3 regions of the Brevibacillus sp. MCWH genome follow, and region 1 is predicted to be linked to each of the others. Evidence: riboswitches for the same ligand, from Rfam matches in the RefSeq annotation. Region 1 holds a riboswitch; each other region holds the start of a gene.
What was found. Region 1 has a riboswitch for S-adenosylmethionine ahead of ETC00_RS10445 (sugar ABC transporter substrate-binding protein). Riboswitches for the same ligand answer to the same signal wherever they lie in the genome.
Positions count from the first base shown of each region.

Region 1 (4,162 bases):
CGCTCCGCCTTGTCCGAGAGAAAGCCTCCGCGCGTAAACGCCTTCAGGTGGGCCAGTGTCAGGTTGTGCTTCACCGGCTCCTCCACCAGGATGCCCTGCAGCCGCCGCTCTTCGGGAATCAGCGCGATGCCGTTTTGAATCGCCTCACCAGGATGGCGGAGGCGCAGAGTCTTCCCTCTCAGCCGGATCTCGCCGCCGTCCAGCCGGTCGGCGCCGAACAGGGCACGGGACACCTCCGTCTTGCCGGCGCCCACCAGTCCCACCACCGCGACGATCTCCCCCTGCCGCAGCTGAACGTCAAACCGCTTCACCTTGTGGCCGATCCGCAGCTCTCTCGCTTCCAGCAACACCTCGCCTGCCCGTCTGCATCTCTCGTCTGCCTGATTGGCTTCGCGGCGGCCCAGCATCGCCGCCACCGCCTCTTCCGGACTGGTCTGTTCCGTCCGCTTTTCCCACACCCGGCTGCCGTCCCGCAGCACAGTGATGCGATCAGCGATGGCAAACACCTCCGGCAGCCGGTGGGAGATGTAGACAATCCCCAGCCCTGCCGCCTTCAAGCTGGCAATCAGCTCAAACAGCGCCGCCGCTTCCGTCAGGCTGAGCGGCGCGGTCGGCTCGTCAAAGATGACGAAGCGGACATCCTGGGCCACAGCCCGGGCCAGCAGCACCAACTGTTTCTCCGCCAGCGTCAGCTCCTCCGCCTTTGCCTTCAGCGGCAGGGAAAAACCGCACCGGCTGAGTATCTGTTGGGCCCGCTCCACCGTACGCTTCGGCGAATGCCACCAGGCGCCGGCGGAGACAGTATGGTCCAGAAGTATGTTTTCCGCGACGCTCAGGGAGGGAATCAGCCCCGTGTCCACTTCCTGCTGCACGAGGTGGATACCGGCCCGCTTGGCATCCCGCGGTCCGCTGACGGCCAGCTCACGGCCGTCGATCAGAATGCTGCCGGCCGTCGCCTGCTCTGCGCCGGAGAGAATTTTCATCAGCGTGCTTTTGCCCGCTCCATTGGCTCCGAGGATGGCGTGCACCTCCCCGCCGCGTACGGTGAAATCCACCCCGCGCAGGGCGTACACCCCGCCGTACTGCTTGACGATCCCCTTCATTTCCAAAACAGAGGCCGTCATCTCGCATCCCTCCCTGATCTGTCCGTTTCGGTCACTTGTGCTTTGCCTCCAGCGCAGCCATCCACGGCGAGATGGCGGCGTCGCTTCGACCCCATCCGCTCACGTATTGCGTCAGGTCGGACATGTTGACCGGTTGGTCCGGCAGTTTGTCCTGGCTGACCAGATGCGGATCGAGCGAGAAGTACTTGGGCGTGTGTTCGCCGGCGATCTTTTGGTAGAGGAAGCGGCTCTGCACCCGTCCGATGTCCGCCGGATCAGTCGCCGCCGACGCTTTCCACGGGCTGTTCGGCTCCTGGATGAGCTGCAAGTCCTCGTCGGACAGGTCGATGCCGAACACCTTGATCTCCGTCCGTCCCGCCGCCTTGATCGCCCGTGTGGCCCCTTTGGCAAATTCGTCCCACGGCGCCCATACGGCTGCAATGTCGCCTTTGTTGGGGAACTTTTTCAGGATTGCATCCATCTGCGCCTGGGTGTCCAGCGCCGTATTCGGCGTGGCCGAACCGAAGCGGGCGATCTCCTTGATGTTGGGGTAGCGCTTGAGAAAAATCTCGTAGACGCGGTTGCGCTTTTCCATCGGCGCAAAACCGCCCACCCAGATGTAGACGATGTTGCCTTTCCCGTCGATGGATTGGGCCAGATTTTTCAGCCCCTGCCAGGCCAGGCTGTAGTCGTCCTGGTCAATTACAGTGACGCCTTCCACCTGGTCCAGGTCGTTGTCAAACGCGACGACGGGAATCCCCGCCTTGACCGCCCGCTCCACCCCCGGCTGCAGCGCTTCCGCACGGCCGTGGTTGATCAGGATGCCGTCCACTTTTTGGTTGATCGCGGTGTCCAGGTGGGCCGCCATTTTGCCCAAATCGCCGTCCGCGTTGTAGACGACCAGCTCGCCGCCGAATTTGCTCACCTGCTCTTTGACTCCTTGCAGGTACTGGGCAGAAAACGTCCCGATGGAAAACTCGCTGACCAGAGCGATTTTCAACGGTTTGTCCACTGCCGCCGGAATAGCTGCCTGAGTTGCCGCCGCCGGTGATGCGCCTGGCTGCTGCGGCGCGTCCGCCGGCTGTGACGACGATGGCGCGGCAGATTGTGCAGACGGCGCCGGCGGCTGTTCATTGGTGCAGGCCGTCAGCAAAAGAGCCGCGACGAGACTGACAGTCATCCATTTGTTGATCGTTTTCATTTGGTACATCCCCCTCATGAGTGCGTAAAAAATAATGACATGGACGGAAAAACCGAAAAAACAAACGCCTCTTTTCCTTGAGAAAAGAGGCGCGGTTTGCTCGCTCACCTCTCATCTCTCAGGAAAATTCCTGCAGGAGTTAGCACCGTGCCGCAAGAGCAGCATGCTCTTGGCAGTCGGTTGCCGGGCGTCATCGGGCCAGTCCCTCAGCCTGCTCTGGATAAGAAGGCATGTGTAATTCCAAGTTTTCCACTATGCTTTTTAATATTGATGACATCATACATCGAAGCGGGATGTGCCGTCAATCCCGTTTTTCGATCGCTTCTCCAAAAAATTCACAACTGTCAGCATCTTCCGCTGACAGTTTTCAATCGACGAACAGCGAAGGTTGGGCAGGCGTAAAACGCCAAGGAAAACGGCTCTGCTGCAATCAACGCGAGCAGAGCTGTTTTCGTTACTGTTGTTTCCCCTCCGTGTTGATTTGGAAGGTCACGCCAAACTTGTCCGTTACAATCCCATAGGCCGGGCTAAAGAACGTCTCTTGCAGCGGCATGTTCACCTGACCGTCCTGCTTCAAGGCTTCATAGATTCGTGTCGCTTTTTCCTTGTCGTCCGTCGAGATACAGATGGTGATTTGACTGCCGCTCTGATGGGGTTGGCCCGGAGACGTATCGGAAAACATGAGGTCCGACTCGCCGACCCTTATCATGGCATGCGACACGCGGTCCTTTGCCTCTTCCGGCAGGGGAAATTCCGGGTTTTCCGGCATCTCGCCAAACGTTTGGTAAAACAGGATTTTGGCATCCAGTGCTTGTTCGTAAAAGTGAATGGCTTCCTTGGCATTTCCGTCCATGATCAGATAGGGGATCAAGCGCAGTGTCATCAGGAATCAGCTCCTTGGATTTTCATTCTGCCCGCCGCAAAAATCCGTACGGGCCACAGATTGACACGTATTAAAGCAAGCCATACTCTCTATTATTTCCGATTCTCTGATTTGAAAACGAATCCAGTGTCAATGATCGTGTTGTTCACAGGAAGGAAAATGAAGCATGGCTTGAAACAAGCGAGATTTTGCTAGATCCCCCACTCTTTTTTCAGCAAATAAATCAGTTCTGCTTCCCGCTCGTCGTTCTTCTTCTGCAAAAATTCCTTTGTCCATTGATAAAAACCGTGTCCGTTTTTCTGGCCGTATTTGCCTTCGTCCACCAAACGGCGCATCATACCGAGAGAGGCCGAGTCGGTGCTGAGGTCGGGAAACAAATTATTCCAAAAACAGTTTGCCGGCGAACGATTCACGGTAAATGGTTTCGATGTCCGCAGCCGTCAGCCAGCGTGGATTATTGTTCAGCAGTCTGTCGATTTTGCTTGCTTCTGCTGCCAAGGCCGGAATGTCTTCTTCTGTCACGCCAACATCTCTGATGCTGGCGGGAATGCCCACGTCGCAAGACAGTTTGGCGATGGCGTGGACCGCCTGAAATGCTGCATCGCGAAGCGACAGCCCGTCTACGTTTTCTCCCATCGCCCTGGCCACTTCCGCAAATTTGGGAATATTCGAAACTACATTGTACTTCATGACGTAGGGGAGCAGCAAGGAGTTTGCCACCCCGTGGGGCACCTTGAATTTGCCTCCCAGCGGATAGGCCAGCGCATGGACGGCTCCTACCCCGGCATTGCCCAGCGAAATGCCGGCGAGCAGACTTCCCATCGCCATGTCTTCGCGCGCTTTGAGGTCATGTCCCTGATACACGGCTTGGCGAAGGGAACGGGAAACCAGTTTGATCGCGTGCAGGGCAATCGCGTCCGTCAGTTCATTTGCCCGAATCGCCGTATAGGACTCCACCGCATGAACAAACGCGTC
Region 1 is NZ_SDLF01000009.1:84,725-88,886, reverse strand. It holds gene ETC00_RS10450 (sugar ABC transporter ATP-binding protein) at 1-1,124, opposite strand, end outside; gene ETC00_RS10445 (sugar ABC transporter substrate-binding protein) at 1,156-2,304, opposite strand; SAM riboswitch class I at 2,413-2,531, opposite strand; gene ETC00_RS10440 (VOC family protein) at 2,759-3,187, opposite strand; gene ETC00_RS20855 (hypothetical protein) at 3,379-3,510, opposite strand; gene ETC00_RS10435 (iron-containing alcohol dehydrogenase) at 3,566-4,162, opposite strand, start outside.

Region 2 (4,162 bases), on a different contig from region 1:
AGGCAAGGAAGTCATCGGATTAAAGCTCAAGCCTGGGAAGTACTACATCCGATTGAGCAGTACGGTCCCGTTCAAATACGATGCCTACCGCCTCACACTGCACAAGGAGAAGCTGGTGGACGGCTATCGGGACATTGCCGGTCACTGGGCTCGCGCCGAAATCGCCCGGCTGACTCGAAAAGGGGTCGTCAAGGGTTTTGACAATGCCACGTTTCAGCCGAATCAGCAGGTGACGCGGGCACAATTTGCCACCATGCTGATCCAAGCCATGCGGGCCAAAGGGCTGCCGGTGGGGGCGTATACGGGCCGCAATCCGTTTGGCGACCTGTCCAGCTCCCATTGGGCCTACCAGCCGCTTCTAATGGCGTATAAACTGGGGATTATGCAGGGGTACCCCAACCGGACGATCAAGCCGAACCAGCCCATCTCCCGGGCGGAGATGGCCCAGATGACCGCCCGCGCCCAGAACTTGCTTTTGACCAAGCACTCAAGGTCGTCATACCGTGACGTACCGATCAGCCACTGGGCGTCTCCGGCGATCGAGGCGCTCACCTCCAGAGGTTGGCTGAAGGGCTACGGGAATCTCTTCAAGCCGCAGGGACGCGCGACCCGAGCCGAAGTAGTCGTTCTGTTGGCCAGAGTCTACAAATTGTGATCAACAATTAAAGGAGAGGACATCGAGATGAACAAAGCGACAAAAGGATTGATTGCAGCTGCAGTTGTCGGCACGGCCATTTTTACTTCCCAAGCGATGGCTGACGGCGGAAGCGCCGGCGTGCCGGGTTCTGCAGACGACCCGGTTGTGACGAAAAGCTACGTCGATCAGCAGATTCAGCGAGCGCTGGGCAGCGCAGGCGGCGGGAACAGCGGATTGACCGTGGTGGAGCTGAATCCGGGCCAGACGCTGTACGGCTTTGAAGGGACGGAATTCATCGTCCGCACCGGACAGGTGCAAGCTGTCGCCGGCAACAATGGAGACGGTCTGACCGACATTACGCAGGGGGCGGATCTCCGTGCCGGTGCACCGGTTTCCCACAACCACCTGCTCCTGATCGCCCGCTCCGACAACCGCGGATTGCGGCTGGACCCGAACTACAGCGGCGTGGCCTACATCATGGTGCGCGGCAAATACGAAATCCGCTAAGTGCATATTGACACCGAAGAGAAAAACCAGTATTCTATTATGCGAATGGATACTCTTATCCAGAGTAGGCGGAGGGACTGGCCCTATGAAGCCCGGCAACCGACTTGAGCGGTGCTAACCAGCAGAACGGAAATCTGTTCTGGCCGATAAGAGGTAAGGAACGCATCAAAACAAGCACCTTTTCCTCAAACGGAAAAGGTTTTTTTTTGCATGTGCCTTCGACTGATAAGAACCTGTTTCGGCCACCACACTATTTGTATGAGTCTAAAGGAGGTCGTACACATGGCATTGCAAAAAGGTCGTCGCCTGTTCACTTCTGAATCTGTCACCGAAGGTCATCCGGATAAGATTTGTGACCAAATTTCCGACGCCATTCTGGATGCGATCCTGGCAAAGGATCCGAACGCTCGCGTTGCTTGCGAAACGTCCGTAACCACCGGTCTCGTGCTCGTGGCGGGTGAAATTACCACCAACACCTATGTGGACATTCAAAAGCTGGTGCGCGACACGATCCGCGAAATCGGTTATGATCGCGCCAAATTTGGCTTTGACGCGGACACCTGCGGCGTCATCACCGCAATCGGCGAGCAGTCTGCCGACATCGCCCTGGGTGTGGACCAGGCTCTGGAAGCGCGCGAAGGCAAAATGACCGACGAGGAAATCGAAGCGATTGGCGCTGGCGACCAAGGGTTGATGTTTGGGTTTGCCTGCAACGAAACGCCTGAACTGATGCCGCTGCCGATCAGCATGGCGCACAAGCTGGCCCGTCGTCTGACCGAGGTGCGCAAAAACGGCACGCTCAGCTATCTGCGTCCGGACGGCAAAACCCAGGTGACTGTGGAATACGACGGCGACAAGCCGGTTCGCATCGACACCATTGTCATTTCCACCCAACACGCTCCGGAAGTGACGTTGGAACAAATCAAAAAAGACCTGATGGAACACGTCATTAAGCCAATCGTTCCTGCAGAACTGCTGGATGACGAGACCAAGTATTTCATCAACCCGACCGGCCGTTTCGTGATCGGCGGTCCGCAGGGCGACGCCGGCTTGACCGGACGCAAAATCATCGTGGATACTTACGGCGGCTACGCTCGTCACGGCGGCGGCGCGTTTTCCGGCAAAGACCCGACCAAGGTGGACCGTTCCGGTGCATACGCTGCTCGTTACGTAGCGAAGAACATCGTCGCAGCAGGCCTGGCGGACAAGTGCGAAGTGCAGGTAGCGTACGCCATTGGTGTGGCACAGCCTGTGTCCATCAGCGTGGATACGTTTGGCACCGGCAAGATCGCCGAGGAGGAGCTGGTGAAGCTCATCCGCAAGCACTTTGACCTGCGCCCGGCAGGTATCATCAAACAGCTTGACCTGCGTCGTCCGATCTACAAACAGACTGCGGCATACGGTCACTTTGGGCGTAATGACCTGAATGTGCCGTGGGAGAAGACAGACAAGGCAGAAGCGCTGAAACAGGACGCTGCCGGTCTGTTGAAATAACAACCGAGTAGGGAGAGCCTAGTGCACGCACTAGGCTTTTTTTCTTGGATAGGAATGGTAATCTGGTCATAAAGGAATCCGTTCTCTGGTGTCGAATCACTATGTAGGCTTAAGGAGGGATTTTGTTGCCGAAAAGGTGGCCCTTCTTCCTTTTCATTCTGGTGTCGTTCGGTCTGGTCGTGACTGCCGGACTGCTCGGGGGTGTGCATCTTCCAAATACCTACATGCCGAAAGTGCAACATTTTCCCCCGGTTCCTACGTCTATAAGCACAAGCGGGGATGATACTGCTGCAGCGCGGGAACGAACGGTAGAAAAAGAGGATGCCGTCGTACCCAGGCAGTGGTATCGAAATCGGGTGGTGGTGCTGACTTACCACCATGTGTCGAATCAATCGAACCAACGCTATGTGATTGACCCGGACCAATTTGCCCGGCATATGGCGTTTTTGCGCGAGAATGACCTGCATCCGATTTCGTTGTCGGAGTTTTTGCGTTTTGTCGACACTGGCGTGCTGTCTACCGACAACGCCGTGCTGATTACGTTTGACGATGGATACGAGAGTTACTACACGCATGCGTTTCCCGTGCTGCGGCAGTACCAGTTTCCATCCGTCAATTTTGCTATTGCAGGTCGGCTGCGGGACACCGCGGAGCGCAAGCGAGAAAATATGACGACACCGTTGACTCGCCAACAGATAAACGAAATGCTCGTTTCCGGGCTGGTGGATATCGGCTCACACACATACAGTCTGCATGAACAAGCCGCCAGCAACGAATGGGGAGAATGGGGGCCCGAGACTGCTCCCGTTTACATGGAGGATCTGCAGCGCTTGGAAAACGAGCAGGAATACCGGAACCGATTGTACGTTGACTTTACCATGTCCCGTGTCGGCCTGAGCGATCTGGTGGGCCGACCGGTGGAAACCATATCCTTGCCGTTCGGCTTTTTTAATGACATCGTTCTGCAGACCGCCCAACAAGCAGGCTACCGTTACGTGTTCAACTCCAATCCGGGAGTGGTGACACCCGGCGTCAATCCGCTTAAGATCCCGCGTTTTGACGTCGGCTCGCGCGAGATGGATACTGCCCAACTCCACCAGCTGTTTACGAAAGCGAAAAACGGATTTGAAGGAGAGCAGGAATGAACCAGGCAATCAGCATCAGCATGTTGGATGGAGTAATTAAACGAACGATTGAGACGGTGGAGGCAAGCAAGGCGCAAATCTTTGAGATTTCCGAACATGCACGCCAGCAGGGTAACACGTTAAAGCTGGAATTGCATGAATTGCGACAAGAAATTTCCAAAGTGATTCAGAAGGTGGATGCGCTGGAGCTCGCCTACCGCAAGTCGCGCAACCGGCTGGTGCTGGTGAGCCGCAACTTCCACACCTATACGGAAGAAGACATCCGCATCGCGTACGAGGAAGCGAGCCGGATCCAGGTAGAGTTGTCCATATTTCGGGAACGGGAAAACAACCTGAAGCGCAGGCGCAATGATCTGGAGCGGCAGCTTCGCAACCTGGA
Region 2 is NZ_SDLF01000001.1:320,576-324,737, forward strand. It holds gene ETC00_RS01410 (S8 family peptidase) at 1-655, shown strand, start outside; gene ETC00_RS01415 (hypothetical protein) at 683-1,144, shown strand; SAM riboswitch class I at 1,197-1,297, shown strand; gene metK (methionine adenosyltransferase) at 1,433-2,638, shown strand; gene ETC00_RS01425 (polysaccharide deacetylase family protein) at 2,764-3,783, shown strand; gene ETC00_RS01430 (sensor histidine kinase) at 3,780-4,162, shown strand, end outside.
Region 2: linked by a shared signal. The riboswitch ahead of metK (methionine adenosyltransferase) and the one ahead of ETC00_RS10445 (sugar ABC transporter substrate-binding protein) in region 1 are both predicted to bind S-adenosylmethionine.

Region 3 (4,162 bases), on a different contig from region 1:
GATTGCTGCTCTTGTTGGCATCGTCGTGTACCATTTCTTTTTCTCGATGTCCAATCTTCCAGAAGGGACATTCATCAAGGAATCGGCTTCGCCTTCAAATGAATACGTCATCAAACTATACCTTGTTGACGGCGGCGCTACTTTTTCTACAGCGATCAGGGGTGAACTGGTAACAAGTACAGGGGAAAAACGCAATATCTATTGGGAGTATCGCGTTGATACAGCATCTATTGAATGGAAGGACGATCACACTGTTGTTATTAACGGTCATTCGTTAAATCTTTTAAACAATGACGTGTATGACTGGCGAAGGCAATAGAGAGAAGGAGAATCCCGATATCACCATGATGTAATCTTGCGCCCGAATGTGGAAAATCCGGCGTCCTGCAATAGAAAAACAGCGAAGGGGAACTCCCTTCGCTGTTTGATGCAAACGAACGCGGACGCTCGCCATCCTTGGACGCTTTGCGCGCGACGGGCGCCCGTGCGTTGACCTGTCTCGTACCTTAGCCAACCTGCTGGGGTACCGCCTGCTTCAGCGCCTGCTCCAGATCGGCGATGATGTCGTCGATCGCCTCCGTCCCGATGGAGAGGCGAATCAGGCCTGGGGTGACGCCGGCGGCGAGCTGTTCCGCTTCCGTCAACTGCTGGTGGGTGGTGCTGGCCGGATGGATGATGAGCGACTTGGAATCGCCGACGTTGGCCAGATGGGAGAACAGCTTGACCGACTCGATCAGCTTTTTCCCTTCGGCGACGCCGCCGCGCACGCCAAACGTGAGGATGGCTCCGGCACCTTTTGGCAGGTACTTTTGCGCCAGGCGGTAGTGCGGATCGCTCTCCAATCCCGGATAGCTGACCCACTCCACGGCGGGATGTGCCTGCAGATAACGGGCGACGGCCAGAGCGTTTTCACTGTGCCGCTCCATGCGCAGATGCAGCGTTTCCAGCCCCTGCAGGAACAAAAAGGCGTTGAACGGCGCGACAGCTGCCCCGATATCCCGCTGCAGTTGAACCCGGGCCTTGACGATGTACGCCAGCGGGCCGAACGCTTCCGTGTAGACGATGCCGTGGTAGCTCGGGTCGGGCGTGGTCAGGCCGGGAAACTTGCCGCTGCTCCAGTCGAACTTGCCGGAGTCAACGATGATGCCGCCGATGGCCGTGCCGTGTCCGCCAATGAACTTGGTGGTGGAGTGCACGACGATATCGGCCCCGTGGTCAAACGGACGGCAGAGGATCGGGGTGGCAAAGGTGTTGTCTACGATCAGCGGAATTCCGTATTCGTGAGCGACCGCGGCAATCGCCTCGATGTCGGCTACGTCTATGCGCGGGTTGCCGATCGTTTCGACGAACAGCGCTTTTGTCTTTTCGTTGATTTTGGATCGGAAATTGTCCGGATTGGACTGGTCCACGAAGTGAACGGTGACGCCGAACCGCGGCAGCGTGTGGTAGAACAGGTTGTAGGTGCCGCCGTACAGGCTGGTGGAGGCGACGATTTCGTCTCCGGCCTGGGCGATGTTGAGGATGGCAAAGGTAATCGCCGCCTGCCCGGAGGAAGTGGCCAGCGCCCCGACACCGCCTTCCAGCAGGGCGACCCGCTGTTCAAACACGTCCTGGGTCGGGTTCATGATACGCGTGTAGATGTTGCCCGCCTCTTTCAACCCGAACAGGTTGGCGGCGTGCTCCGTATCGCGAAACACGTACGAGGTCGTCTGATAAATCGGCACCGCGCGCGAGCCCGTCACCGGGTCAGGCGACTGTCCACCGTGCAGCGCAATGGTTTCCGGCTTCCACTGACGTTGATCCGACATGGTCATCTCTCCTTTTTCCTGCATGAAAATGAATGGATAAAAAGCGAAGCCTTCTTCCGGAGAGAAAGAAGGCTTCGGTCATTCCGAATCAAGCGGCCGTTTCATCTCTCAGAATCCGGGATTCTGCAGGAATTGGCACCATGCAAGCAGGATGCTTGCCGGTTGCCGGGCTTCATTGGGCCTGTCCCTCCGCCGCTCTTGATGAAATCGAAAGATTTTGCAAATTGTGCTTACTTGGTATTATAGGGGGGCCGCCGGGTTTGGTCAATAAGAATTTCCGGGTAAGTCAAGGGGATTTGTTGTGATTGCGTTTCGTGTGATGGTGCCCGCCCAAAAAATTCCTTCTATATTTTTCCTGATTCTGACGAATTATTGAACACACGTCCGTGCAGGGAGGGTCATATACGAAAACAGCCGCCGGTATGGTATGATGGGTGACGGTATGGAATCCATATTTATGAAGATACAGGAGGCTTGTACATATGGCGGAACAAGGGGTAAAGGAAATCACGCCGCAGGAGCTGATGGAGAAGCTGGCTGCGGGAGAGAAGGTGCAGGTTATCGATGTGCGCGAGTTGGAGGAGTGGAATGCGGGCCACATCAAGCAAGCCAAACTGATTCCGCTTGGCTTTTTGCCGCATCGCGTCGATGAGCTGGACAAGGAGACACCGGTCGTGCTGGTCTGCCGAAGCGGCGCCCGCAGTCACATGGCCACCCAGTATTTGCAGGAATTGGGCTTCGATGCGGCCAACATGGTGGGCGGTATGCTCGCTTGGCCGGGGGAAACGGAAGCGTAACGTATCGGTGCAGAGATAAACGCGCGTGATCGCCGTTTGGCAACAGCGCGATCAGGAAGAGGAGGCACGTGATATGAGCGAAGGCAAAGTGTCGTTCTGGCAGCGCTACTGGTTTGCCGTGCTGGCCGCCGTGCTGGGAATGCTCGTCGTCGGTGTATTCGGCTACCAGTACTGGCAAAAAAGTCAGATCCCCGTCATGAAGCAGATAAACGACTTTGCGCTGGATAACATCGACGGGTCCACATTTACCCTGTCCGGAACCAACGGCAAGGTTCGGCTGGTGGAGTTCATCTTTACCCACTGTCCGGATATCTGCCCGGCCACGACGTTTAACATGGCCAAGATGCAGGAACAGCTGAAGGCCAAAGGGCTGTTCAAAGACAAGGTGGCGTTTGTGACGATCACCTTTGACCCGGAGCGGGATACGCCGGACGTGCTCAAGGAGTACGCCGACAAGTTTGGTGCCGATCTGAGCGGCTGGTACTTCCTGCGCGGCGATCAAGCCACCGTGGAAAAAGTGACCAAGGACTTTGGCATCGCCGTGCTGAAACAGCCAGACGGTTCGTTTGCGCACACCGCCGTCATGTTCCTCGTCGACAAGGACGGCAACATGCGCCGCGTGTACGGGATGGCGTCCAAAATGGATATGGACAGCATGTTGAAAGACATTGAGCTGTTGGCTGATTAGTCAGCCTTTCGGGAGTACTTCTGCCGGAAATCAATATTCGACAAAACCCGCCCAAGCCGGACCTGACGTGTTCAGTCCCGGGGCGGGTTCATCTGTTTCATGGACGGTTCCATTCAAACATCACGGGTCTCTTCGTCACATTGGCTGTTCAGCCGGTCTCTTCCAAACGGATGGCGATGACCTTCTCCGTCTGCTTGTCAAACTCGATCCGCACGATAACGGCCCACATGCGTCTGCCCTCCCGGAGCAGCAGCTTGAACGTTTCTTCCCACGTAGCAGGCGTTTTGCTCGTCCGCCCGACATGCAGGTAGTCGACAATTTCCGCTTGCGGGTACGTTTTCATCGTGTGTTCGATCGCGAGCCGCCCCCATTTGGCGTAGGGAGGCTGCGCAGAGGCCGGCAGGGCGTGGAGGAGCAGCAGCACCGCCGCACATGCAGCTATCCAGCCCCGTCGGTGCAATCGGTCACGCATCAGGGCGCACCTGCCTCTCCGTAGTAAATGTCCGCAGAAAATATCGCTTGAGCGGTAGTGTGCCCGATTACCGGCATCATACTCGCTGCAGCCAGGACCACCAAAGATAATAGATAGACCCTGCGCCCTTCCGGCAGATGGCGGTTCATGAGGGCTCTTTTTTTGCTGCCGGATTCTTTTCATGATCCGGTTGCAGAATGCGGGAAAATGGCAAGACTGGATGAAACGAAGGCGATCCGATGTGATACAATAAAAGGTGGCATGCATTGGTCGGGTTTCCAATAACACATGCACGAAATCTATTGGGAGGAACGAGTATTGAGCGACGTAAAGATTTTCGCGATGGGCGGTCTCGGCGAAATCGGCAAAAACATGTACTGTGTCGAGTACGAAGACG
Region 3 is NZ_SDLF01000010.1:88,498-92,659, forward strand. It holds gene ETC00_RS11225 (DUF5412 domain-containing protein) at 1-319, shown strand, start outside; gene ETC00_RS11230 (homocysteine synthase) at 507-1,808, opposite strand; SAM riboswitch class I at 1,907-2,016, opposite strand; gene ETC00_RS11235 (rhodanese-like domain-containing protein) at 2,291-2,605, shown strand; gene ETC00_RS11240 (SCO family protein) at 2,679-3,293, shown strand; gene ETC00_RS11245 (DUF3889 domain-containing protein) at 3,442-3,765, opposite strand; gene rnjA (ribonuclease J1) at 4,054-4,162, shown strand, end outside.
Region 3: linked by a shared signal. The riboswitch ahead of ETC00_RS11230 (homocysteine synthase) and the one ahead of ETC00_RS10445 (sugar ABC transporter substrate-binding protein) in region 1 are both predicted to bind S-adenosylmethionine.